DNA from 3 places in the Buttiauxella sp. genome. Region 2 is predicted to be linked to each of the others. Evidence: predicted binding sites of a transcription regulator. Region 2 holds the regulator's gene; each other region holds the start of a gene.
The links. Region 2 encodes Fur, which represses iron uptake genes when iron is present. Its sites were predicted from a motif close to ATAATAATGAGAACNACTATCAA; they were not measured.
Positions count from the first base shown of each region.

Region 1: WBL83_RS09995 (TonB-dependent siderophore receptor) is a predicted target of Fur. The motif match lies at 1,531-1,553, and genes of this name have one in related genera.
Region 3: gpmA (2,3-diphosphoglycerate-dependent phosphoglycerate mutase) is a predicted target of Fur. The motif match lies at 2,938-2,960, and genes of this name have one in related genera.

Region 1 is NZ_JBAVHX010000010.1:256,454-264,825, forward strand. It holds gene WBL83_RS09995 (TonB-dependent siderophore receptor) at 1-1,433, opposite strand, end outside; gene WBL83_RS10000 (alpha,alpha-trehalase) at 1,772-3,478, opposite strand; gene WBL83_RS10005 (serine/threonine protein kinase) at 3,624-5,009, opposite strand; gene WBL83_RS10010 (hypothetical protein) at 5,049-6,002, opposite strand; gene WBL83_RS10015 (SH3 domain-containing protein) at 6,062-6,556, opposite strand; gene WBL83_RS10020 (iron dicitrate ABC transporter ATP-binding protein) at 6,801-7,160, shown strand; gene zinT (metal-binding protein ZinT) at 7,172-7,819, opposite strand; gene WBL83_RS10030 (PLP-dependent aminotransferase family protein) at 7,923-8,372, opposite strand, start outside.
Region 2 is NZ_JBAVHX010000009.1:236,778-245,149, reverse strand. It holds gene pgm (phosphoglucomutase (alpha-D-glucose-1,6-bisphosphate-dependent)) at 1-105, opposite strand, end outside; gene seqA (replication initiation negative regulator SeqA) at 131-676, opposite strand; gene ybfF (esterase) at 871-1,647, shown strand; gene ybfE (LexA regulated protein) at 1,783-2,064, shown strand; gene fldA (flavodoxin FldA) at 2,216-2,746, shown strand; gene fur (ferric iron uptake transcriptional regulator) at 3,029-3,481, shown strand; gene chiQ (ChiQ/YbfN family lipoprotein) at 3,572-3,898, opposite strand; gene chiP (chitoporin ChiP) at 3,946-5,343, opposite strand; gene glnS (glutamine--tRNA ligase) at 5,806-7,473, opposite strand; gene nagE (N-acetylglucosamine-specific PTS transporter subunit IIBC) at 7,670-8,372, opposite strand, start outside.
Region 3 is NZ_JBAVHX010000022.1:18,757-27,128, forward strand. It holds gene zitB (CDF family zinc transporter ZitB) at 1-226, opposite strand, end outside; gene WBL83_RS14730 (YbgS-like family protein) at 349-726, opposite strand; gene aroG (3-deoxy-7-phosphoheptulonate synthase AroG) at 1,047-2,099, shown strand; gene gpmA (2,3-diphosphoglycerate-dependent phosphoglycerate mutase) at 2,163-2,915, opposite strand; gene galM (galactose-1-epimerase) at 3,125-4,165, opposite strand; gene galK (galactokinase) at 4,159-5,307, opposite strand; gene galT (galactose-1-phosphate uridylyltransferase) at 5,311-6,357, opposite strand; gene galE (UDP-glucose 4-epimerase GalE) at 6,367-7,383, opposite strand; gene modF (molybdate ABC transporter ATP-binding protein ModF) at 7,616-8,372, opposite strand, start outside.

The DNA of each region.
Region 1 (8,372 bases), on a different contig from region 2:
CTATCCACAGCGTCGGCTACGATATGGCTCTTGGTGACGATATGGTCGTAACGGCCAGACAGTGTCATATGCCATTGATCCCACTGCATATCATCTTGCAGATAAACACCCGATTGTTCGTACTGGCGTTTACCGGCTTTGGTCAGCAGACCCTGGTTGATAGTGGCGTAGGTCGGATCACGCGGATCGTAATAATAGAAACCGCCAGGGCCGCCAGACTCACCCGTCCACGGGTTGAGGTTAGTGGTGTACGCCGAGTCGTCGGACAAATTGTTGGTGAATTTGTGGAATTCACCACCGAGCACCACTTTGTGGTCCAGATCGCCGGTCGCAAAATCCGCTTCCAGTTGGTTATCGATGGCGTAAGCGTCGAGAGATGAGGTTTCACCGCTGTAATAACGCATCAGTTCGTCGTGCGCCACATCCGCCCAACCAATCTGATAAGCCTGTTTCAGGCTCACGTTCGAGTGGGTATAGCTGGCGTTCGAGCGGAACGCCCAGACGTCGTTAAAGCTGTGGGCAAATTCGTAGCTGTAAATTTGCTCGTGGCGTTTGAATTCGTCATTGCCAGGCTCTACGTCCGAGAAACCGGTGCTGATTTTGCGCCCGGTAGAAGAGTAGATACTGCCATCAGCCGGAACAGAGCCGTGGAATCCGCCTGACGGATCTTTCTCCAGATAAGCACGCAGCACCAACGAGGTATTATCACCCGGCTGCCACAGCAGGGACGGGGAGATTGCATAACGTTCGTCGCGGGTTTTCTCGTACTGAGTGTCGCTGTTTTTGGTTAAACCAGTAATGCGATACGCCCACTCGTCGTTAATCGCATCGGTGTAATCAAATGCGGTGCCGTTGGTATTGTCTGTCCCGTACATCGCACGGACATGGCCTTCTTTAACAAACTGTGGGCGCTTGGAGGTTTCCATCACCAGGCCGCCAGGAATGGTCTGGCCGTAAAGTGCTGAAGAGGGTCCTTTGATGACGTCTATGCGCTCAAGGAACCAGGGATCAACCTGAATCACGTTGTAGCTGCCGCCGTCGCTCATCAGGCGCAGGCCATCGAGGAAGGTGTTATTGACGTCACCGCCGTGGAAGCCGCGCAGGGCCACGGTGTCATAACGTGTTGCGCCACCCGCAAAGCCAGTAAACACACCCGGTGTGTAGTTCAGCGCGCTGTTGACGGTCAATGCGCCCTGGTCTTCGATTTGCTGGCGGGTCACGACGGAAATCGACTGGCCAGTGGTGATCAGTGGCTCATCGGTTTTAGTCGCTCCACGGCTGACCGTTGCGCTGTAACCTTCAGTTTGGCTGGTGGACGATTGAGAGGGTTTGGCGGTGACGACAACGGTGTCTTCTGCCAGTGCATAAGCCGGTGCCGCGAGTGCAAGCGCGCAGAGTAAAGCCGAACGCTTTACTGTAAATGCCAGTTTCATTGAGTTTTCCCGAGGAGTTCTTATTTTAATCACCTGGACTGCCGATCTTTGTCAGCAACGTAAATGTCAATACAGGTGATACCACTGCGTTATTAGAATGCGAATTATTATCGTTATTATTTGATGATTCAAGTGCAAATTTTGGCAGGGGTACGCTGAAAGCCCATGAAAAGGCTATTGTTTTTAACTCAGGGAAGGGGATTTCTTCAGATAAAGCGTTATGGGCAACGACAAATTTGATGTGTAACTATTTGAGACTGTTGGGGATTTTATTTCAAAGTGTAACGAATAAAAACGTACCCAACCTCTCCCAATTCAGGAGAGGAGGGCAACAGGATTTACTGAGATGCAGTTTTAGTGGAGGTATCTTTAACCGGCCCTGGAGTGGCAGAAGGCAATTTATCCGGAGCGGAATCACACGGTTTCTCTTTAGCACACAGCATATCGAGCATTTTCAATGTGACGCCGTTCGTCCAGCCGAACCCATCCTGTAGCGGATATTCCCCGCCGCCACCGCCAGTACCGGTGGTGGAAACGTCATATTTCTCCACCAGTTTTTGCTCGCGGTTATAGGTTTGCTGCACGTTGGTCAGGAAGCGCCAGGATACTTCCATCGCCAGATCCTTATGCCCGTAATTTTGCAGGCCTTCGGTTGCTACCCACTGTAGCGGTGCCCAGCCATTCGGGGCATCCCACTGCTGGCCCGTTTTCAGGTTGGTGGTGGCAAGCCCTCCCGCTTTCAGCAATTGAGAGCGCGTGATGGTCGCCATTTTCTCCGCACGATCGTTGGACGCGGCATGCACATAAAGTGGGAACAGTGCCGCAGCAGTCAGCTGCGAACGCGCGGCATGAGTTTTCAGATCGTAATCCGCATAGAAGCCCTGCTTATCGTTCCACAGGTATTTTTCCATGGCTTTTTGACGGGCATCCGCCAGGTGCTGATATTGCGTGGCCGCAGCGCTGTCTTTTGCCACAGTGCTGGCGTGTGCCAGGGTTTTTTCCATCTGGAACAGCAGGGCGTTTAAATCGACGGGCACGATAGAGGTGGTACGAATCGAGCCCAGTTGCTCGGGGTTATCCATCCAGCGCGAACTAAAGTCCCAGCCCGATGCCGCTGCCGCTCGTAGGTCGCGGTAAATTTCAGTCGCCGGGCGATTAGGATTGTTCTTCGCGGTGGTCACGTCATCCAGATACGATTCGGTGCGTGGCGTGTCACGGTCATCCCAGTACCGGTTTAACACCGAGCCATCTTTGAGTTTCACTACCCGCTCAGTTTCAGCACCCGCTTCCAGCGCCTCGCTGCCTTGCATCCACCAGGCATACTCTTGTTTTAGCTGCGGTAAATAGGTGGTGTAGGTTTCGTCGCCCTTGTGGCTGGCCAGCAGTTCGACCATAAAGGCAAAGAACGGTGGCTGAGAACGGCTCAAATAATAGCTGCGGTTGCCGTTAGGAATATGCCCCCAGGCGTCGATTTCATGGGCAAAGTTATCGACCATGTCCTGTACTTTGTCCCAGTGCCCGCTTTCCGCAAGCCCCAGCATGGTGAAGTAGCTATCCCAGTAATAGACTTCCCGGAAGCGCCCACCCGGCACCACATACGGTTTCGGCAGCGGTAACAGCGAGTCCCATTTATTGACGCTCTCCGTGGTGCGCGTCAGCACCGGCCATAAACTGTCGATGTGTTCGCGTAACGTCTGTCCTTCAGGCGGGACATACTTTTCACCCTCTTTTGGCAGGGTAAAATTAACGTTAACGAAATGACGTAAATCGAAGCCTGACTGATTACGCTGCATGCGGTAATCCGCAAGGATCATCAGCGGATCGTTCTTCGGAACGGCATCAGCAAATGTCTTCTGATCGGGGAAGAGTTTCGCTGTTTGTACATCGGTAAACAGCGGTCCAAGCAGGACATCAGGCGGCTGGGGGAGCGGTTGTTGACCGTCAGCGGCCGAAGAGGGCAAAGTGAAAGTGACGAAAGTACAACCGATAGCTATTTTAATCGCAAATAATAACGTGCGAGGACGGCGCAAAGCAGGATTTATCATTAATCATTCTCCTTTTCAGGCTACAGCAGCGAAAGTTTTCCGCGATCAACCCTATGAAAACCTTAGCCGAATTTCCGGCCGGTGAAAGGGGAGATGTCTCATAATCGGATATTGCAGATAATTTACCGCCCTGCGAACCGCCATTTTATCCTTGCGGGTTAACCAACCATGTCCCTTCTTTTTCGACCGATAACGTTACGCTGCGCGACTGATTTTTTCCGCGCAAGGTGATGTCGTATTTGCCCGCAGGCAATTGCAGGAAACCATAGCCATTGGCGCCTGGCGTGACTTTTTCGGTCTTGCCGTTGATATCCAGTTGTTCGCCGTCGTTCATGCGCACATAAATGCGCGCCATCGTTCCTTCAACGACCGGCACCGCGGCTTTCGTCCCGACAGCCTGGTCTTTTTCCAGCGTGGATTTTTCGACTTTGGCGGTTTGTGGAGCAGAAACAGAAGGGGAACGACCGCTAAATATCAGACCGCCTATCGCCACGCCAACCAGCACACTGGCAGCAATCTGCAGCGGGAGTTTGTAGCGTTTTTTGATAGGTAAAAGTGGTGAGATTTCGGCATCTTCCACCGCCACCAGCATCGTGCCAGGCTGCTTTGACGGTGCCAGGCCATTGATACCACTTAATGGGATTTCAGCCAGCGCGGCAAATTCTGCAATAGATTGCGGGCGGTCTTCGGGTTTGAGTGCCAGAGCGCTATCTACCGCTTGCAACAGGCTATGGGAATAGCCTTCCGGTCGATTTTTCGCAAGCTTCACGCAGGGGTCTTGAATGGTGCGCGTGACGCTGGCTGGCGGACAGGTGCCGGTAATCAGCGTGTACAGTACGGCGCCAAGCGCGTAAATATCCGTCCATGGGCCGAGCTGGCTTTCAAGGTCTTCCGCGTATTGTTCAAGTGGCGCAAAACCAGGGTTAAGTGGAGTTTTAATCTCATCGCCATTCTCAGATTGCCCCGGGCGAGGTGCCCCCGCATTCAGCAGCAACGGTGCGCCGTTATCCTGAATCTGAATACTTCTCAGGGACAAATCGCGATGGATAAAACCTTCATCGTGTAAGGTCGCAAGCGCCCCGCACAACATCGGCAACATGCGGCGGATCCAGGCTTCATTAATGATTTCAGGTTGATGCTGATGCAGTTCAGCCAGCGTAACGCCGTTGGAATAGCGCGTCGCCGCATAGGCAGTTTCGTTTTGCGTCCAGAAGCTTAAAACTTGCAGCAAATTCGGATGGTTGAATTGCGCAAGCTGGCGGGCGGACTGCACAAAACGATTCATGCCCACATTAAATGCCTGGCTGTCTTGTTTGCTACGTAACACCAGTTGCATGTTATCGCTGCGCACGGTCAGCGCGCGCGGCATAAATTCACGGATAGTGACCGGACGTTCCAGCTGGTGGTCCCAGGCTTTATAGACCACGTTGGTATGGGTCGATTCAGTCACTTGCTGAATTTCAAACTCGTCGAAGCGGAAACCAGGCGGCAGAGCGTCAGGAATCTCAGTGTTGTAATCTTTATCAGTCATGATGGCCTTACTCTGCTCGAAATCGACGAAACTTCAGGGTTACTTCTGGGTGCGCCATGCACCAACCGCCGGGTCACGCAATTGCGGACGCAGGGAATCAATCAACAACAGCGTGACTGGCGTATCGGGTGCAAGCCATGCCGACCACACTTTGCGTACCACATTTAAGCGCTTCTGAATGGCGGCTTCATCCACCGTCATATCGCGTGGGACTTCAACGGCAACCATCCCCGTCGCTTTCCAGCCATTCATTTCCGGGTGATACGGCAAAATCATCCAGCTTTGCGGCGCATGTTCATTACTCACCACCATACGCTCGTTATTGAGGCTGGTAATCAGCAGGCTGTCGGAGCTTGCATCGGTGCTTAAACCACTGACCGGGAAACCATGCACAAAGGTCATCTCATTGCGGGTTTCGCCTTTGACGCCAGTCTGAATGATTTCGCTGCGACCGTTTAACCAACCCCCTTTTTCGCATTTACCATTTGGGATAAACATCGCTGAGGCATTGGCATCACCTTGCCAGAAGGTGCGCAGATGGCAGCCGTCTTGCAGGGTAAATTCCTGCCAGGGTGTGCGGTCGGCTAACGGTGAGTTGGCTTCGCGAACCGGTTGGGTGTTGGGTTCACTGGAAACCACAGGGGCAATAATCACCGCCCAGTCACTGCTTTTGCTCGCCGTACCGACCGCGAGGGTTTGACCTTGTGGATCTTCCATGCGCCAGCTGACGACTTGCACGCTGCTACATTGGTTTTCCAGCAGCGACCCAAGACGCGGCATAAAGACGTTCAGTAGCGCCGGGTTTTTATCGCCATTAGCTACGATGCGCAGGGGAAGTTCCTGCGCACACCAACTTTGCGGGGTGTTGTTTTGCACATCGTCAATCCAGACATCCAGCTTTTGCGAAGGAGACTGGACGATACGATAGTTACCAGCAGCCCACACTGAGCTTGAGGCCAGCAATAGCGTCAGACCCGAAAGCCAGAGTTTCATATAAATCCTTGTTAGGCGTACAAATTTAAACACAAAGGCATGACGTAAAACGTCGACAATTAATCAATGATCCAGGTTCCGCTGTTAGCGTTCTGACAGGCTTTGCTGCCGCCATCCACCGCAACACAGGTGGATTTTTTAGCTGCACGACGTGGACGTGGACGGTCTTTTTTCAGCGTCTGCGCATACAGTTCACTTTTTACCAGTGCCCGCGCCGGGACATAACCTAACATTTCCTGCTTATCCTGCTCGGCAACGGCCAGCCAGTTATTCTCGACCTGACCTAAAACGGTGTAGCTTTGCCCGTTCTCAAGGGTGCTGATGACTTTCCCGCCGAAGTCCGGTTTGCTCATAATGGACCCAGGATACAGCGCCCGATAACTGGCGTTAACGGGAGTGAACTCTTGAGGTGCAGTAACGGCGTAACGGTGCGTCAGCGTGACACCGTTGATCTCGCTAGTCACGATAGTATCGTCCGTCATTTTTGGCGGTGGAGCTTTACAACCTACAACAGTGGCAACAACGGCAAGGATCAACAGATTGCGCAATTTCATCGTAACGTTCCCTGAAAAAATGGTTCAAACCTGGTCGCCGAGAAGGAGTTGAAGTGGCGAAGAAGAAATCCAGGAATCTGAAGAATGATTCACAATAGCAATACATATTAACGTTAATTTTACATCGCTTGATTAACAATTCAATACGGATGTAACTGATTGACATTATTAAGTGTTAATCAGCTCAAGAACTACGCTCAGATGAATGATTCACAGGGTCAATTATTCCTCACGCTCAGGCCTTGTGACAGTCTTCGCGCTCAATCACATTTGCCCGCTCAAGCTTGCGCTCACCGGGGTGGCGCTGACGGCGTTTTACCCAGGCCTCACCGACTATGTGATGCTCTCCCGTCCGATGGAAATTAACAGTGCTTTGCTGTGGCTGAATTTATGGGGCAGGCTTGGAGCGCAAGATAAGTATGGCGTGGAAAAAGCGTTGCGTGAGATCTGCGACCCTCTGGTGTTAATGTCGCAAGGCACTATCGTTGCGCAAGGAGCGCCGGAAGCCATTATGACTCCGGCGCTGGTGGATCGGGTATTTCATATCGAGGCGCAAATTCACCCCGACCCGGTATCGGGAAAACCGATGTCCGTGGTGGCGTAGAAAGGGCGAAATCAGTGGTGCAGCATGTCGTGGACCACTTGCTCTTTGCTCAGCGAGTATTCATAAAACGTCGGCCAGTTATCCATCTCTTTGAGTAACTTTTCCTGGGAATCATTGCCCATGAAGATATGGAAGTGTTCGGATTTGCGCGGGCCGATAATATGATCGCTGAATTGAACATATTTAGGCGCTTTTGACTGGCTATCCTGGCACTCAAACAGGTAGCGTACCCCTTTTTTACCGGAGGTATAAGTCAGGATCTTAAAGCCGGAATAGGTGTACTGGCAGGCGTTGACCGTTTTACCGACGTGGAACTCCATAATGTTGTTTTCTATGCCAATCGTGTCGATATCCGTCGCGTAACCTTTCTTATAATACGCTTTATATTGCGCCACCGTTTTGCTGCCATCCTGACTGGCTTTTTTCTCCATCACCGGATCTAAGTCGCCGTTTAACAGGTAGGGGTTCACCGACTGCCACATGCCATCCCAATCGCTAAGCGCGCGATCCTTCACGTCTTTATTGTCGAAAATCCCTTCGCTGGCTTTCTTTTCTGCTTCGGTTAATGGCTTGCCGTGGGAGTGGCCATGCGCAAGGACAGGGGCACTGCTCAGTAAAATGCCCACGCCCAGAAGCAAAGTGGGAATGCGTTTAGTCATGAATCTCTCCAGTGGTAGGTTTGAAATTGATTTGGATGTTATAACATAACAATATCTAACTTCAACCATTGTGCAGAGAAACCGGTTGGCGAATGCATTTGCGTCAGAGGTTTTGCTTAATGATCCTCGCCAGACGCACAAAAGAGGGGATCATGTCGCTGTCCTGAATACTGGCGAATCCGACTAATAACCCTTTGAGCTTTTGCTGATTAAAGTAATAACGCGACAACGGCCTGACCAGGATGTTTTCGGCATTGGCGAGCCTGGCAATGTGAATATCATCCGCAAGATCCGGAAGCTGAATAATCAGATGTAGCCCGGCGTTGCTATTGAAATAACCGAGATACTCTTCGCCTAAATGCTGCTTAATTAACTCGACCAGTAATGTCCGGCGCTTGCTATATAACTGGCGCATTTTGCGGATGTGTGCGGCGTAATAACCTTCGCGGATAAACTCGGCTAATGCGGCCTGAATTATCTGATGCCCGCTGCGATACAGTTCGTTATGTACCTTTTTAAGCGGAGCAGCTAACGGCCTGGGCAACACGACATA
Region 2 (8,372 bases):
ATTCCCTACTTCTGGCTTCAGCACGTAATACTGGGCCGTCAGTTGGGCTACGTTAATCAAATCGCTCTGTTGTGCCGGTTGTCCTGCACGAGGGTGGTTAGCCATTAGCCTTTCCTTCTGACGCGAGGTGTTAGATTGTGCCGCAAACCTTTTCAATCAATTCCGCCGGGAACTGCATTGACTGCATGATGTGTTCGATCATGCTGCATTTACGGCCTGTATTGGTGTTGGTAATGACCCAGTACGGTGTGCCTGGAACATGTTTTGGTTTGGTCTGGTTGCCATTTTGCAGCAGCGTTTGCTCGTTACCTGCAAAATAGACACGCGTACGACCATGCAGCGACTCGGTCGCTTCACCAAAGGCATGTGCATCGAGGGTATACAGAGTAGAAAGCACCATCATGAAACGATTAACCGCTTTCTTTTGCTCCGCATATTCATCGGAAAGCAACAATTCACGAACCGCACGAACACGATCGCGTGATTTGTTTACGGGTTTGGCTTCCGGGGTAGCAGCAACAGATGCTGTCTGGCCGGTAGTTACTGGTGTAGCAGGAGTTTGACCGGCGCTAAATTTCAGCATGCGCCGTAAAATATCGGACGCGCTTTCACCAATGTGCTGCGTGTGGCTGGCAATGTAGCGATAGAGCTCGTCATCAACTTCAATTGTTTTCATCTTAATCCGGTGCGGTATCTTTTCTGAATTCAAGTTGTTGGAATTATAAGTACATATTCGCACAAATCCCAACCTCGGGTAGCGCCAAACTTTTGTCACACCACAAAGTCAGACTAGACTGAATGTTTGCGGCTCTGCGGCAGAATGCCGTTATGATACCCTAACCAAACGAAGTAAAAAAAAAGAACTTTGCCATGAAATTGAATGCTCGCCTGCAAACTGCGCAACAATCGACTAGTAATTCCCCCATCGTCCTGATCCACGGTCTTTTTGGTAGCCTTGATAATCTGGGCGTGCTGGCCCGCGACCTTGGGCAAGATCATGACTTGCTGCAAATTGATCTTCGCAATCATGGATTATCCCCACGCAGTCCTGAGATGAACTATGCCGCGATGGCCAAGGATGTGGTTGAAACGCTCGATGAATATGGCTTTGAGAAAGCGATAATTATCGGCCATTCCATGGGCGGAAAAGTGGCGATGGCGTTAACCGCTATTGCGCCTGAGCGTATTGATAAATTGGTGCTGATTGACATCGCGCCGGTGGATTATCAGGTTCGTCGCCATGATGAGATTTTTGCGGCTATTAATGCCGTGAGCGCCGCAGAAGTGAAAACTCGCCAGCAGGCGGCAACCGTCATGCGTGAGTACCTTAATGAAGAGGGCGTTATCCACTTCTTGCTGAAATCGTTTGCCGACGGTGAATGGAAGTTTAATGTTCCGGTTTTGTGGGAGCAGTACGAGAATATTGTCGGCTGGCAAACTATCCCGACATGGAACGAGCCCGCTCTGTTTATCCGGGGTGGCGCGTCTCCTTATGTTGACGAATCGCACCGCGAAACCCTGCTTGCACAGTTTCCGCAAGCTCGCGCTCATGTGGTTGCCGGTGCAGGACACTGGGTTCATGCCGAAAAACCTGATGCTGTTTTGCGCGCAATCCATCGTTTTATCGATCCAACAGCGGCAAACTGATTAAAAACAGACCGACTGGCCATTAGATACGGCTAACGCGTTGGCGCGCAAGCCATGCTGATGTATGATTGCGCGCTAAAATGCGCCAGAGCACCCCGCTCCGTGCCACCTGAATTCCCTGTCAGTAGTTTAATCATGGCAAAAGAACAAACGGACCGTACTACATTAGATCTGTTCGCGGACGAGCGTCGCCCCGGGCGACCAAAAACCAATCCGCTGACGCGTGATGAGCAATTGCGTATCAACAAACGCAACCAGCTCAAGCGCGACAAAGTACGCGGCCTGAAGCGAGTGGAGTTGAAGCTCAATAACGATGCAGTTGATGCACTTAATCATCTGGCTGAAGCACGCAATATCAGTCGTAGTGAGTTGATTGAAGAGATTCTTCTCGCGCAACTGAAGCAGCATCTCAGTTAGTTTTAATGCTGTTGCCCGGCTGACGATGTTGCAGTCTGTGCACATCAGGGTGATAGCAGTTTCCGCCCCGCAATGTGTTCTGCTATGATTGCCCTATCTGTGGCCAAATAGCAGCCACCATACCATTAAGTTTCAAGAGGTTATTTTACTCATGGCAATCGTAGGCATTTTTTTCGGCAGCGACACTGGTAACACCGAAAATATCGCGAAGATGATTCAAAAACAGCTCGGTAAAGACGTTGCTGAGGTGCATGACATTGCTAAGAGCAGCAAAGAAGACCTGGAAGGCTTCGATATTCTGCTTCTCGGCATTCCAACGTGGTATTACGGTGAAGCGCAATGCGACTGGGATGATTTCTTCCCGACTCTGGAAGAAGTTGATTTCAATGGCAAACTGGTAGCCCTGTTCGGCTGTGGCGACCAGGAAGACTACGCAGAATACTTCTGTGACGCATTAGGCACTATCCGCGACATTATTGAGCCGCGCGGTGCTGCAATTGTGGGTCACTGGCCAACTGCTGGCTACCATTTTGAGGCGTCTAAGGGTCTTGCTGATGACGATCACTTTGTGGGTCTGGCTATCGATGAAGACCGTCAACCTGAACTGACTGCACAACGTGTGCAACAGTGGGTAAAACAGGTTTCTGAAGAACTGAACCTGGCTGATATCCTCAACGCTTGATGCTACATGTGACGCAACCATTGGGTTGCGTCACATTGATAGATTATTCCGATTAAAATAATCGCTACAAATTTTTAACTTTTCAGTTTGTCCCTGTACAATGACCTCCTGACTAAATAGCTAACAAGGCAAATAAATCGCGACTCAGACGCCATTTTTTAGCTTGATTATGCATAATACTTGCGGTTTCCATTTAGAATTGGCAGTTCTATAATGAGACGCATTCATCTTAACGCTCACCCTGAGTCCGAGCGATCCGTTAAGCAACAGGACAATTTCCGCATGACTGACAATAATACCGCATTGAAGAAGGCCGGCCTGAAAGTCACGCTTCCGCGATTAAAAATCCTTGAAGTGTTGCAGGGTCCGGTGAACCACCATGTCAGTGCGGAAGACTTATATAAACGTCTGATTGATATGGGCGAAGAGATTGGTCTCGCCACAGTTTATCGTGTACTAAACCAGTTTGATGATGCAGGCATTGTCACTCGTCATAACTTCGAAGGCGGCAAATCCGTATTCGAGCTGACACAGCAGCATCACCACGACCATCTGATTTGCCTGGATTGCGGCAAAGTTATTGAATTCAGCGATGATTCAATCGAATCTCGTCAGCGTGAAATCGCATCACGCCATGGTATTCGTCTGACCAACCACAGCCTGTATCTGTATGGTCACTGCGCTGAAGGTGATTGCCGTACCGACGAAAATGCACACGAAATCAGCGAAAAATAATCCGCACATTTGGCCACGCTAACCTGGTGGTCAGATATAAAAAAACCGGTGAAGAAACTCACCGGTTTTTTTATTGGCTGAATTCGACCATTACTTATTGTTAGCGCGAATCTCTTGCCAGATTTTATCGCATTTCGCTTTGACGGCCTGGTCATTACCGGTGCGCGTTGCCTGGATGCAATTCTGGTAATCCAGGGTGCGAACGGTCTCTTTCTGTGCGAACTCGTGGTGTTCTTTCTCCTGAGCCAACACATTCAGCACGCTCTGACAGGCCTGAATTTTATCCGGATTCCCTTCAGCGGTATTGATACAGGCGCTATAAGCCTGTTTTAGTTTTGAATCTTCTGGTGCCGCTTTTGGCTGTGCGCAGGCGCTCAAACCTAGAGCCATCAATGTGACCAAAATGATTTTTTTCATGCTCGATATCCTTAACAAAACCGGGCGTGTTACCGCCCGGAATCAAATCAGAAAATAGTGAACGGTGCGATGACGATAAATTTCACGTCATACTCATCCTGGAAGATGTTGCCGTAACCACCGCCCCAGCTTGGGATATCGGAGTGGTTGTCGTACTGAGTGAAGTGCAGTTTGAAGAGCGTACCTTTCGCACGGCCATCCTGAATGGTGTACAACGCATCAAGGCTGTACGCAGATTCTTTCAGGCGGCTGTCGGCATCGTAGTAACCGTCAGTCGTTGGTTTAGAGCTTGGTTTAGCATCCCATGCATAAACATAAGATGCCCCTACCGCCCAGCCAGCAAGATCCCAGTTGCTCAGGTCATACATGGCACCGGCGAAGACTGCTTTCTCGCCGTTGGCGTTGAAGTCAGAACGGTTGTCCCACCACACATCAAGACGACCGTTTGAGGATGCGTAAGTTGGGGTCATACGTTGCAGGAAGTAACCCTGCTGTCCATCTGCTTTAACCATGGTTCCTTCAAGACGCAGGTCAACCTGACCCACTTTGTAGCCGAAGGTCAGTGCTTGTAACCACGCTGTGCCGTCATAAAGATCGTTGACGCTGCCGTCAGAGACTTTATCGCGTGAACCGTAGAACTGGTAGCTGGTACTCAGTGGGCTACCAGCAATATCAAATTTGTAGCTCGCTTTAGTGAAGTACTGGTCGATATACCCTTCCGCCTGACCGAATGCCGCTTCGAGGATCAGATCATTTTTGAAGTCATATTTCGCGCCCAGTGAGTGCAGATAATCGACGTTGGTGTTCTTATCATTCTGATAGAACTTGTCCATTTCCAGATGCCATGGCGCTTTGTACTCGTTGGTCCACATGTACGAGAAGCTCAGAGCACCGGAATCGCCATAATCAAAGTTTGCACCGGCTTCAGCACCCTGATACGTACCAGGCATGAAGCTCCAGTGTGGTGCTAGCAGAGATTGTCCCGTTGGCTGAATGTAACCAGCGCGAGCCCAGACAGGGCCGTATTTGAATTTAGCTGCAGCTTTATAAAGACTAATCCCACTCTTATCGCCGGAATAATCTTCATCGTAAGCTTTATTCGAAGAGGAAAATGCGATTTCGTTAGGGTGGCCGCTGTTGCCATTTTCTGCCATTTCAATAGCAGTAAAGGCTGCGACATCCAGACCAAACATGTCTGCGGCATAACCAGACTGGAAGTCCAGGTTTGCGTTCCAGGTTGCGTGCGCAAGGTTCGTTTCGTATTTATTGGTGTTGACGTCTTTACGGTCACGCTCACGCTGCCAGTAATAAACACCACCGGTCAGAGTTGAGTCATCAATAAAACCTGCTGCACTTGCCTGAGGGATGACAATCAGTCCTGAAAGAGCCGTGACACCAGCGATTGCAAGCGCCAGCGCACTACGTTTGCCACTAAACGTACGCATATAATATTCCTCTTTGACGTATAAATAGTCGCTGGACGTTAAAAGACGTCACATCGCGAAAAAAAGTAAAAATGCCTAACGGCTAAAGCGGTTATCAATATTTTCCCGCATTACTGCTCCCCACAAGACTATTTTTCGCGACGCGAATTATCAATGCTTTTGTAAGAGTTCATTCCGATATTATGACAGAGAGCACATAATTTATGAGCATTTGTAACAAATGGCAGGCAAAGTTGTTTGTGCTGATAATGACGACTATTTTTACACAAAGCTCTATATGAGAGCGCTCACATAATTAAATGAAGAATTTATTATGCTCTCAGGTTGACCAAAAGAAAGAATACAGGACGGGCGCTAAATAGCATTAATTCGCATCGCGAATATGATGAAAGGGATTAACAGATAATGATCAGGCGAAAAAAAACGCCGCTGATAGCGGCGTTTATATAAGACGATTTTTTGTTATTCGCCTATTTTAGCCCAGGTGTCACGCAAGCCAACGGTACGGTTAAATACCAGTTTTTCAGCAGTTGCATAACGGCTATCGAGGCAGAAATAACCTTCACGCTCGAACTGATACGCTTTACCTTTTTCCGCATTTTGCAGACTCGGTTCCACGAAACCTTGCTTAATAACCAGAGACTCTAGGTTAATCGTGGCAAAGAAATCTTCCGCGCTACCAGGGTTCGCTACGCTGAACAGACGGTCATAAAGACGAATCTCAACAGGTAAAGCGTGTTCTGCGCTAACCCAATGAATAACGCCTTTCACTTTACGGCCATCAGCTGGGTCTTTGCTTAAGGTTTCCGGATCGTAGGAGCAATGCAGCACGGTGATATTCCCGGCTTCATCTTTCTCAACGCGGTCGGCTTTAATCACATAAGCATTACGCAGACGCACTTCTTTGCCGAGCACCAGACGCTTGTACTGTTTATTCGCTTCTTCGCGGAAATCAGCACGATCGATATATATCTCACGGCTGAACGGTACCTGACGGCTACCCATCTCTGGCTTGTTCGGATGGTTCGGCATGGTCACCATTTCAACTTCGCCCTGCGGGAAGTTTTCAATGATAACTTTTACCGGATCGAGTACAGCCATCGCACGCGGGGCGTTCTCGTTCAGATCATCACGAATACAAGATTCCAAAGACGCCATTTCGACGGTGTTATCTTGCTTGGTCACACCAATACGCTTACAGAACTCACGAATGGACGCCGCAGTGTAACCACGACGACGCAGACCAGAAATGGTCGGCATACGTGGGTCATCCCAGCCTTCTACAACCTTCTCAGTCACCAGCAGGTTCAGCTTACGCTTGGACATGATGGAGTATTCGAGATTCAGGCGTGAGAACTCGTACTGACGCGGATGCGCAGGAATGGTGATGTTATCCAACACCCAGTCGTACAGACGACGGTTGTCCTGGAATTCCAGCGTACACAACGAATGCGTAATGCCTTCCAGCGCATCGGAAATGCAGTGCGTGAAGTCGTACATCGGGTAGATGCACCACTTGTTGCCGGTCTGGTGATGTTCGGCAAACTTGATGCGATAAATAACCGGATCGCGCATGACGATAAACGGCGATGCCATGTCGATTTTCGCACGCAGGCACGCGGTGCCTTCGGCAAATTCACCGTTACGCATTTTCTCGAACAGCGCGAGGTTTTCTTCAACGGTACGATCACGGAATGGGCTGTTTTTCCCAGGTGCGGTCAATGAGCCACGATATTCACGGATCTGCTCTGGAGTCAGTTCATCAACATACGCCAGACCTTTATTGATCAGCTCAACCGCATAGTTGAACAGTTGATCAAAATAGTCGGAAGAGTAACGAACGTTGCCAGACCAATGAAAACCAAGCCATTCAACATCTTGCTTAATTGACTCTACGTATTCGATGTCTTCTTTTACCGGGTTAGTGTCATCGAAACGCAGGTTGCACTGGCCTTGATAATCTTGAGCGATACCAAAGTTCAGGCAGATAGATTTTGCATGACCGATATGCAGATAGCCGTTTGGCTCTGGCGGGAAACGGGTGCAAATGCTGTTGTGCTTACCATTGGCCAAATCTTCATCAATAATCTGGCGAATAAAGTTAGTTGGGCGGGCTTCAGCCTCACTCATCGCGGGTTCCTCAGTGCATAAACTTTCGTTAACGGCATATGATCTAATAAGCAGGCGTCGGAAACAACCTTTAGTTGCATAAATAAGGGGCTTACAGGTGCGCTGCGAGTGAGGAATGCGGGAAAGGCGGCAATAAAAAAGCGGCTGGAGAATAACTCACCAGCCGCTAAAGGCACAATCTATGACTCAGGAGCGATTATTTGCCTTTAATTTCGTACAGAGGAGTTTGCCCTGCGACCACTGAACCTTGTGCCTGGATAACCAGACCGCTGTAGTCGTCAATGTTGCTGCAAACTACCGGGCTAATCATGGAGCGAGCATTAGCGTTCAGGAAATCAAGATCCATTTCCAGAATCGGCTGGCCTGCAACCACTTCAGCCCCCTCTTCTACCAGACGGGTAAAGCCCTGGCCGTTCAGTGCGACGGTATCAATGCCCATGTGGACAACGATCTCGGCACCCTTTTCGGTTTCCAGACAGAACGCGTGGTTGGTATTAAAGATTTTTACGATAGTACCGGCAGCTGGCGCGACAACTGTTTTCTCAGTTGGCTTAACAGCAACACCATCACCTACCGCTTTGCTGGCAAAGGCTTCATCAGGAACCTGTTCCAGGGCAACAACATCACCGGTGACTGGGGAAACCAGCGCGGCGATAGTCACTGCATTTGGTACAGCCTGTGGTTTGGTCGCAGCAACAGCCGCTGGCGCAGCAGCACTAGCAACAGGCGCGGCAGCTGGCACATCACCAACCGTTTTCATTGAGTTAGCAATTTTCTCAGCCACGAAGCCTACGATGATTTGCACGCTGGTTTTGTTCAGACGGATAACACCGGTTGCACCCAGACGTTTTGCCAACGCTTCATTAACCAGTGAAGAGTCTTTCACATTCAGACGCAGA
Region 3 (8,372 bases), on a different contig from region 2:
TATGCCGGGCATTTGGAGGACGACGTGCAAACCTCACTGCCATTAACGCGACCAGTAACGCAGCTGCATCCGTTAACATATGCCCCGCATCTGCAAGCAAGGCAAGTGACCCTGAAATCACGCCGCCGATGACTTCCGCCACCATAAATAACGCTGTGACCGCAAATGCCCAGAACAGCCGTTTGGAGTTGGAATTACCCGAGGGATGCTGATGTGAATGCGCCATAGTTTCTCATTATTTGATAAACAACGATGCGCTAATTATAAGCACGAAAATGGATTAAGTTATTGAATAAAACTCATAAAAAAGGAGAGCCTAAGCTCCCCTAAGTTTTCACCGCGCTGATTTTACTGTGTAGTACCGTCTACTTTGGTATTCACGTCATCGCCGCTACCGGTTTCAACTTTTTTGTTGGTGTCAGGACATTTACCGTCTTTACACATCGAATTTTTATGGATCTCATCTTTGCTCATCCCGTCGCTGGTCATACCGCTACTGCTGGTTGAGCCATTTGGATGAAGCATCGTGCCGCTATTGTTGATATTGCTATTATCAACGCCTTTTGGCGCGAGGTTCTGATTTGCATCAGGCGCTACCTGACCTGCCGATGCAGCGGCATTCGCCTGGCCATTATTGTCACCGCTAGTATCTGCGGCAATTGCCAGACCACTGGCGAGTGAGAGGGTTGCTGTCAGGAAAAGAGTGGTTAATTTATTCATTATGATGCTCCTGTTATGGTCGTTATTGCTGGATAACTTCTTCCAACAGTGCAATGGCTTTATTCTGGTTAAGTGATCTCAACAGGCGATAGTTACCGACAAAGAGATGCTAATCAGAATACAATTTTGCTAAATTGCAACTTTGTAGTGTTTACAATTAAAAATTGTAGCGGCAAACCGAGCTTTTACCATTTATTGACCGCTTTTAGGCCATTTCCAGGAATATTCCGTCTGAAGTGTAAAAGCCCGTTTACACTTCAGGCTTGAAGCGATAGATTGAAGGGATTGCAACTAAGCTAAATCTAAAGGCCAGCCCCGGAAATATCATGAATTATCAGAACGACGACTTACGCATCAAAGAAATCAACGAACTTTTGCCTCCAGTAGCGCTGCTCGAAAAATTCCCTGCCACTGAAAAAGCAGCTGCAACGGTATCTGGCGCTCGCAAAGCGATTCATAAAATTCTGAAAGGAAATGATGATCGTCTGCTGGTGGTCATCGGCCCATGCTCTATTCACGATGTCAAAGCGGCGAAAGAATATGGCGCACGTTTACTGACATTGCGTGAAGAACTCCAGGGCGAGCTGGAGATCGTCATGCGGGTTTACTTCGAAAAACCACGCACGACGGTAGGCTGGAAAGGTCTGATTAACGATCCTCAGATGGATAACAGTTTCCAAATCAACGATGGTCTGCGTATTGCTCGTAAATTGTTGTTGGATATCAACGACTCCGGCCTTCCTGCAGCGGGTGAGTTCTTAGACATGATCACGCCACAGTATCTGGCGGACTTGATGAGCTGGGGTGCCATTGGTGCACGTACTACAGAATCTCAGGTTCACCGCGAACTGGCATCCGGTTTGTCATGTCCGGTTGGGTTCAAAAATGGTACTGATGGCACCATGAAAGTGGCGATTGACGCAATCAACGCTGCTGGCGCGCCGCACAGCTTCTTGTCTGTGACCAAATGGGGTCACTCTGCAATCGTCACCACCAGTGGTAATGGCGATTGCCATATCATTCTGCGTGGCGGTAAAGAGCCTAACTACAGCGCAGCCCATGTGGATCAGGTTAAAACTGACCTGCAAAAAGCGGGTCTGCCTGCACAGGTCATGATCGATTTTAGCCATGCCAACAGTAGCAAGCAGTTTAAGAAGCAGCTGGAAGTCAGCGCCGATGTTTGCCAGCAAATCGCAAGTGGCGATAAAGCCATTACCGGTGTGATGATCGAAAGTCACCTTGTTGAAGGTAACCAGAATCTGGAAAGCGGCGAACCGTTGGTTTACGGCAAGAGTGTTACCGATGCCTGTATCGGCTGGGAAGATACTGAAGTGGTGTTGCGCCAGCTGGCGCAAGCAGTTAAAGCCCGTCGCGGGTAAATTCCTGCGTTGCACCAATAAAAAAGGCGTGGTTTTCACCACGCCTTTTTCACATCTAACAAATTACTTCGCTTTACCCTGGTTTGCTACCGCTGCGGCTTTTGCTGCGATTTCATCAGCATTGCCCAGATAGTAGCGCTTCAGCGGTTTGAAGTTCTCGTCGAACTCATATACCAACGGCACGCCAGTTGGGATATTCAGCTCAAGAATTTCGTCTTCGCTCAGGTTATCAAGGAATTTAACCAGTGCACGCAAGGAGTTACCGTGAGCCGCAACAATTACGCGCTCGCCGCTTTTCATGCGTGGCAGAATGGATTCGTTCCAGTAAGGGATAACGCGATCGATAGTCAGTGCCAGGCTTTCAGTTACCGGCAGCTCTTTATCGGTCAGGCTTGCATAACGTGGGTCATGACCCGGGAAACGTTCGTCATCACGCGCCAGTTCTGGAGGCGTGATCGCAAAGCCACGACGCCATTGTTTAACTTGCTCATCACCGTATTTTTCTGCGGTTTCAGCTTTGTTCAGACCTTGCAATGCACCGTAGTGGCGCTCATTGAGCTTCCATGATTTTTCAACCGGCAGCCAGGCCTGATCCAGTTCATCGAGGATGTTCCACAGTGTATGGATGGCACGTTTCAGCACAGAAGTGTAAGCAAAGTCGAAGGAGTAGCCTTCGTCTTTCAGCAATTTACCTGCAGCTTTCGCCTCAGATTCACCTTTCTCAGACAGATCAACGTCATACCAACCCGTGAAGCGGTTTTCGTTGTTCCACTGGCTTTCACCGTGACGAACCAGAACCAGCTTAGTAACAGCCATAGTTTACTCCTTAATAAGCCTGCGATTAATGATAACGATTATCATTATATTGCCGCGAAGGGGCGAGCGGCAATGGTAATCGTTTAACATAGCGAAAAAGAGTGCGAAGTGTAAGGTGGATGTGAATGGTTGTTATATTTTTGTCGCTAAATGGCGGGAAATCCAGCGATTCGAATAAGAATTGCCCTCCCTGGGGGAGGGCGAGAGACTTATAGCGGAATGAACTCATACTCCGTAATGCTCAGATACTCATCATCAGGCTGCAACCAGCAATCAGGTTGTGGCCATTCCGGGTGATTTGGGCTGTCAGGCAGGAACTCGCTTTCCAGCGCCAGACCTTGATAAGCACTGTAGGTGCCTTGCTCGCGCGCAGGCGTCCCATCCAGATAATTACCGCTGTAAAACTGTAAGGCAGGAGCCGTCGTGAAGACCGTCATTTGCAGTTTATTATCGCTTGCCCACAGATGTGCTGCCGGTTGGCTGGCATCGCCCTGAGCCTGCAACAAGAACGCATGGTCGTAGCCTTTGACCAACGCCTGGTCGTTATCACTCAGGAAATCATCAGCGATGGTTTTCGCGCTGCGGAAATCAAAGCTGGTGCCTTCCACATCCTTCAGCCCGGCCTGCGGAATACCCTCGCTGTCGACCGGCAAATAGCTATCGGCCATTAGTTGCAGGCGATGTTGACGAATATCGTTCTGCTTGCCGTCGAGGTTAAAGTAGGCGTGATTGGTCAGATTCACCGGGCACGCTTTACTGGTTTTGGCGCGAAACTCAACGGTAATGCAATTATCTTCGGTGAGCGCATAGCGTGCTGTTGCGCGTAACTCCCCTGGATAACCCTGATCGCCATCCTGGGAATCCAGGGTGTAGAGCACTTCATGGTCGTTCTGACGCACAATACGCCAGCGACGTTTGTCGAAGCCGTCAGGCCCGCCATGTAACTGATGGGCATCCTGATTCGCCGCCACATTTACGGTGACGCCATCGCGGCTAAACTCGCTGTTGGCAATCCTGTTGGCATAGCGCCCAACGGTTGCACCCAGATAAGCCGACTGAATGAGGTAATCTTCCGGAGTTTCGCAGCCGAGCAATGTTTCGCGGACACTTCCGTCTTTCATCGGTACACGACACGACAGCAGGGTAGCGCCCCAGTCCATGACCGAGACAACTAACCCCGCGCTGTTGCGCAGGGTGGAGATGCGGAATGGCTGTCCGTCAGGTGCGAGCTGTGGCGTTTCTTTTAACATTGGCCAGCGCCCTCCGAAGCTTTACAGACATAGAAAGTTTCTTTGATGCCAGTTTTGGCTTCGTACTGTTTGGCGACCGCTTGTTGCACTGCAGGAACCAAATCTTCAGGCATCAACGCCACGATACAACCGCCGAAACCGCCGCCAGTCATACGCACACCGCCTTTATCCCCGATAGTTGCTTTCACGATGTCCACTAAGGTGTCAATCTGCGGTACGGTGATTTCGAAATCGTCACGCATTGAGGCGTGAGATTCGGCCATCAATTCGCCCATACGTTGTAAATCACCTTTTGCCAGCGCATCAGCGGCTTCAACGGTGCGGATATTTTCTGTCAGAACGTGGCGCACTCGCTTAGCGACAATTGGATCCAATTCATGTGCCACAGCGTTGAATTTGGAGAGCTCCACGTCACGCAGCGCTTTCTGAGTAAAGAAGCGCGCGCCGGTTTCGCATTGCTGGCGGCGGGTGTTGTATTCGCTGCCTACCAGCGTGCGTTTGAAGTTACTGTTGATGATGACCACGGCCACGCCTTTTGGCATGGAAACCGCTTTGGTACCCAGCGTGCGGCAATCGATCAGTAATGCATGATCTTTTTTGCCCAGTGCAGAAATCAGCTGATCCATGATGCCGCAGTTACAGCCCACGAACTGGTTTTCTGCTTCCTGGCCATTCAATGCGATTTGTGACCCATCAAGTGACAAGTGATACAACTTCTGGAATACCGTCCCGACAGCCACTTCTAGTGATGCCGATGAGCTAAGACCTGCACCTTGTGGCACGTTACCGCTGATAACTAAATCGGCGCCGCCAAAGTTTTTATCACGATTTTGTAGATGCTTAACCACGCCGCGCACATAGTTTGACCACTGCTGCGTGTCATGGCTCATAATCGGTTTATCGAGAGAAAACTCATCAATTTGATTGTCATAATCTGCGGCAATCACGCGCACCATGCGGTCATCACGCTTAGCGCAACTGATCACTGTCTGGTAGTCGATAGCGCAAGGCAGCACAAAACCATCGTTGTAATCAGTGTGTTCGCCAATCAGGTTAACGCGGCCCGGAGCCTGAATCGCATGGGTCGCCGGATAACCAAATTTTTCGGCGAAGATGTGTTGGGTAGTATCTTTCAGACTCATTTTTTATTCTCCGGATTGGCGAAAGTGGATATCGGAAACGGCACGCAAGCGTTCTGCGGCTTGCTCTGCGGTTAAATCACGTTGGGTTTCAGCCAGCATTTCGTAGCCGACCATAAATTTACGCACTGTTGCGCTACGTAGCAGCGGCGGATAGAAGTGAGCATGCAACTGCCAGTGACCATTTTCCTCTCCGTTAAACGGAGCGCCGTGCCAGCCCATAGAGTAGGGGAAGGAGCACTGGAAGAGGTTATCGTAACGGCTGGTCAGTTTTTTAAGCGCGAGCGCTAAATCACTGCTCTGCTCCGCAGTCAGGTCGGTGATACGCAGGACATGGGCTTTCGGCAGCAGTAGCGTTTCGAACGGCCATGCAGCCCAGTAAGGCACCACGGCAATCCAGTGTTCCGTTTCAACCACCGTCCGGCTGCCGTCTTTGAGTTCGCGTTGAACATAGTCGACCAACATTGGCGAACCTATTTCCGCGAAGTACTCACGCTGCAACACATCTTCACGCGCGACTTCATTTGGCAGGAAGCTGTTGGCCCAAACCTGGCCATGCGGATGCGGATTGGAGCAACCCATGGCCGCACCTTTGTTCTCAAAAACTTGCACCCACGGCCAGGTTTTCCCTAAATCCGCAGTCTGTTCTTGCCAGGTTTTCACCACTTCTTCCAGTGCAGGGACTGAAAGCTGCGGCAAAGTTTTGCTGTGATCCGGTGAGAAACAGATAACCCGGCTGGTGCCGCGTGCGCTTTCACAACGCAAAAGCGGGTCGCTGCTGTCAGGCGCATCGGGGGTGTCGGTCATTAACGCAGCAAAATCGTTAGTAAAAACAAATGTGCCGGTGTATTGCGGATTTTTATCACCAGTGACGCGCGTATTTCCAGGACACAAGAAACAATCCGGATCATGGGCCGGTAATGTTTCATTTGATGGTGTCTCCTGCGCCCCTTGCCATGGGCGCTTAGCGCGATGCGGGGACACCAGAATCCATTGTCCGGTCAGTGGGTTAAAACGGCGATGTGGATGATCCACCGGGTTAAACTGCTCCATCACATTTCCTTAGTCTGGATAACCTTGAGGATGGCGGGACTGCCAGCGCCAGGTATCATCTGCCATTTCTTGCAGAGTCCGGCTGACACGCCAGTTAAGTTCATTGTCGGCTTTGTTGGCATCAGCCCAATACGCAGGGAGATCGCCATCACGACGCGGGGCGAAGTGATAATTGACCGGTTTTCCGCAAGCGGTGCTGAAAGCGTTGATGACGTCCAGCACGCTACTGCCAATACCTGCACCGAGGTTGTAAATATGCACGCCAGGTTTACCTTGTAGCGTTTGCATCGCGGCCACGTGACCATCGGCGAGATCCATCACGTGAATGTAGTCGCGCACGCCGGTTCCATCTTCGGTTGGATAATCATTACCAAAGACGGCCAGCGAATCACGACGTCCAACGGCAACTTGCGCGATATACGGCATCAGGTTGTTTGGAATGCCTTGTGGATCTTCACCCATATCCCCTGATGGATGTGCACCAACGGGGTTGAAGTAACGCAGCAGCGCCACGCTCCACTTTGGCTGCGCTTTTTGCAGGTCAGCCAGAATCTGTTCAACCATCAGCTTACTGCGGCCATAAGGGCTTGCAGGTGTGCCAGTTGGGAAGCTTTCAACGTAAGGGATTTGAGGTTGGTCGCCATACACGGTGGCGGAAGAGCTGAAGATGAAGTTGGTGACATTGGCAGCGCGCATGGCAGAAATCAGGCGCAATGTGCCGGTAACGTTGTTGTCGTAGTATTCCAGCGGTTTGTTAACCGATTCGCCGACGGCTTTTAAGCCAGCAAAATGAATAACGGCATCGACCTGATGATCGTGGAAGATTTCAGCCAGCAACGCTTCATCACGAATATCGCCATCGATGAACAGAGGGTGTTTGCCGCCCAGGCGTTCAATGACTGGCAGAACGCTACGCTTGCTGTTGCACAAATTATCCAGAATGACGACGTCATGACCATTTTGTAGCAGTTGCACGCAGGTATGACTGCCAATGTAACCGCTACCACCTGTTACCAATACTCTCATTTGTCGCTCCATTACGCGTATGGTATGTAATAAACATAGCATAACAGAGATGTCGAAAGTGTGACATGTGCTAAATTAGTGGAATCGTTTACACGCATCTTTGCAACACAGTCACTATCGAAAAAAATGATTATAAAACAAAGGGGCACTGACATGATGTTGCAGGTTGTCTGAAAGTCGCTGCGCTAATCCGTCTGATGTAAAAAATCAGCGCAAGCGACATCCATGATTCTTATTGAGGGGATGATAAATCTTCAGTTTGATAGCGATAAATCTCGCCATCAGCAACGAAGGTCAGGCGCTTCGTGATGCATTCTGGGGCATCTTCAGCGTGGTGAGAAACGAACAGCAACTGGGTTTCCCCTTCGCCAATCAAAATATCAATGAAACGACGCACGAGCTGGCGATTGAGTGGATCAAGGCCTTGCAGTGGTTCATCAAGAATTAAAAGTGTTGGATGTTTCACTAATGCACGAGCAATCAGGGCAAGGCGTTGCTGACCCCAGGAAAGGCTGTGGAATGGGGCGTCGGCGATGGCATTGTCCATACCGAGCATATGCAGCCACTGGCGAGCCAGTTTTTGCTGGCGGTCAGAAACAGCCTGATAAATACCAATCGAATCAAAATAGCCAGAAAGAACCACGTTTCGCACCGAGGTACTGACTCGGTAATCCAGATGCAAATTACTGCTGACGTAACCGATATGCTTTTTGATGTCCCAAATGGTTTCGCCACTGCCACGACGACGGCCAAATAATGTCAGATCGTTGCTATAGCCTTGGGGATGATCGCCCGTCACCAGACTGAGTAATGTCGATTTACCGGCACCGTTTGGACCCACGATTTGCCAGTGTTCGCCAGGATTTACCGTCCAGGACAGTTTATGCAAGATTGGCCTGTCGTTATATTCCACAACACCGTCACGTAGAACAATGAGCGGTTGATCCCTGGGTAAGGTGTGGCGAGCGCTCGGATCGTCGGCTTCCGGC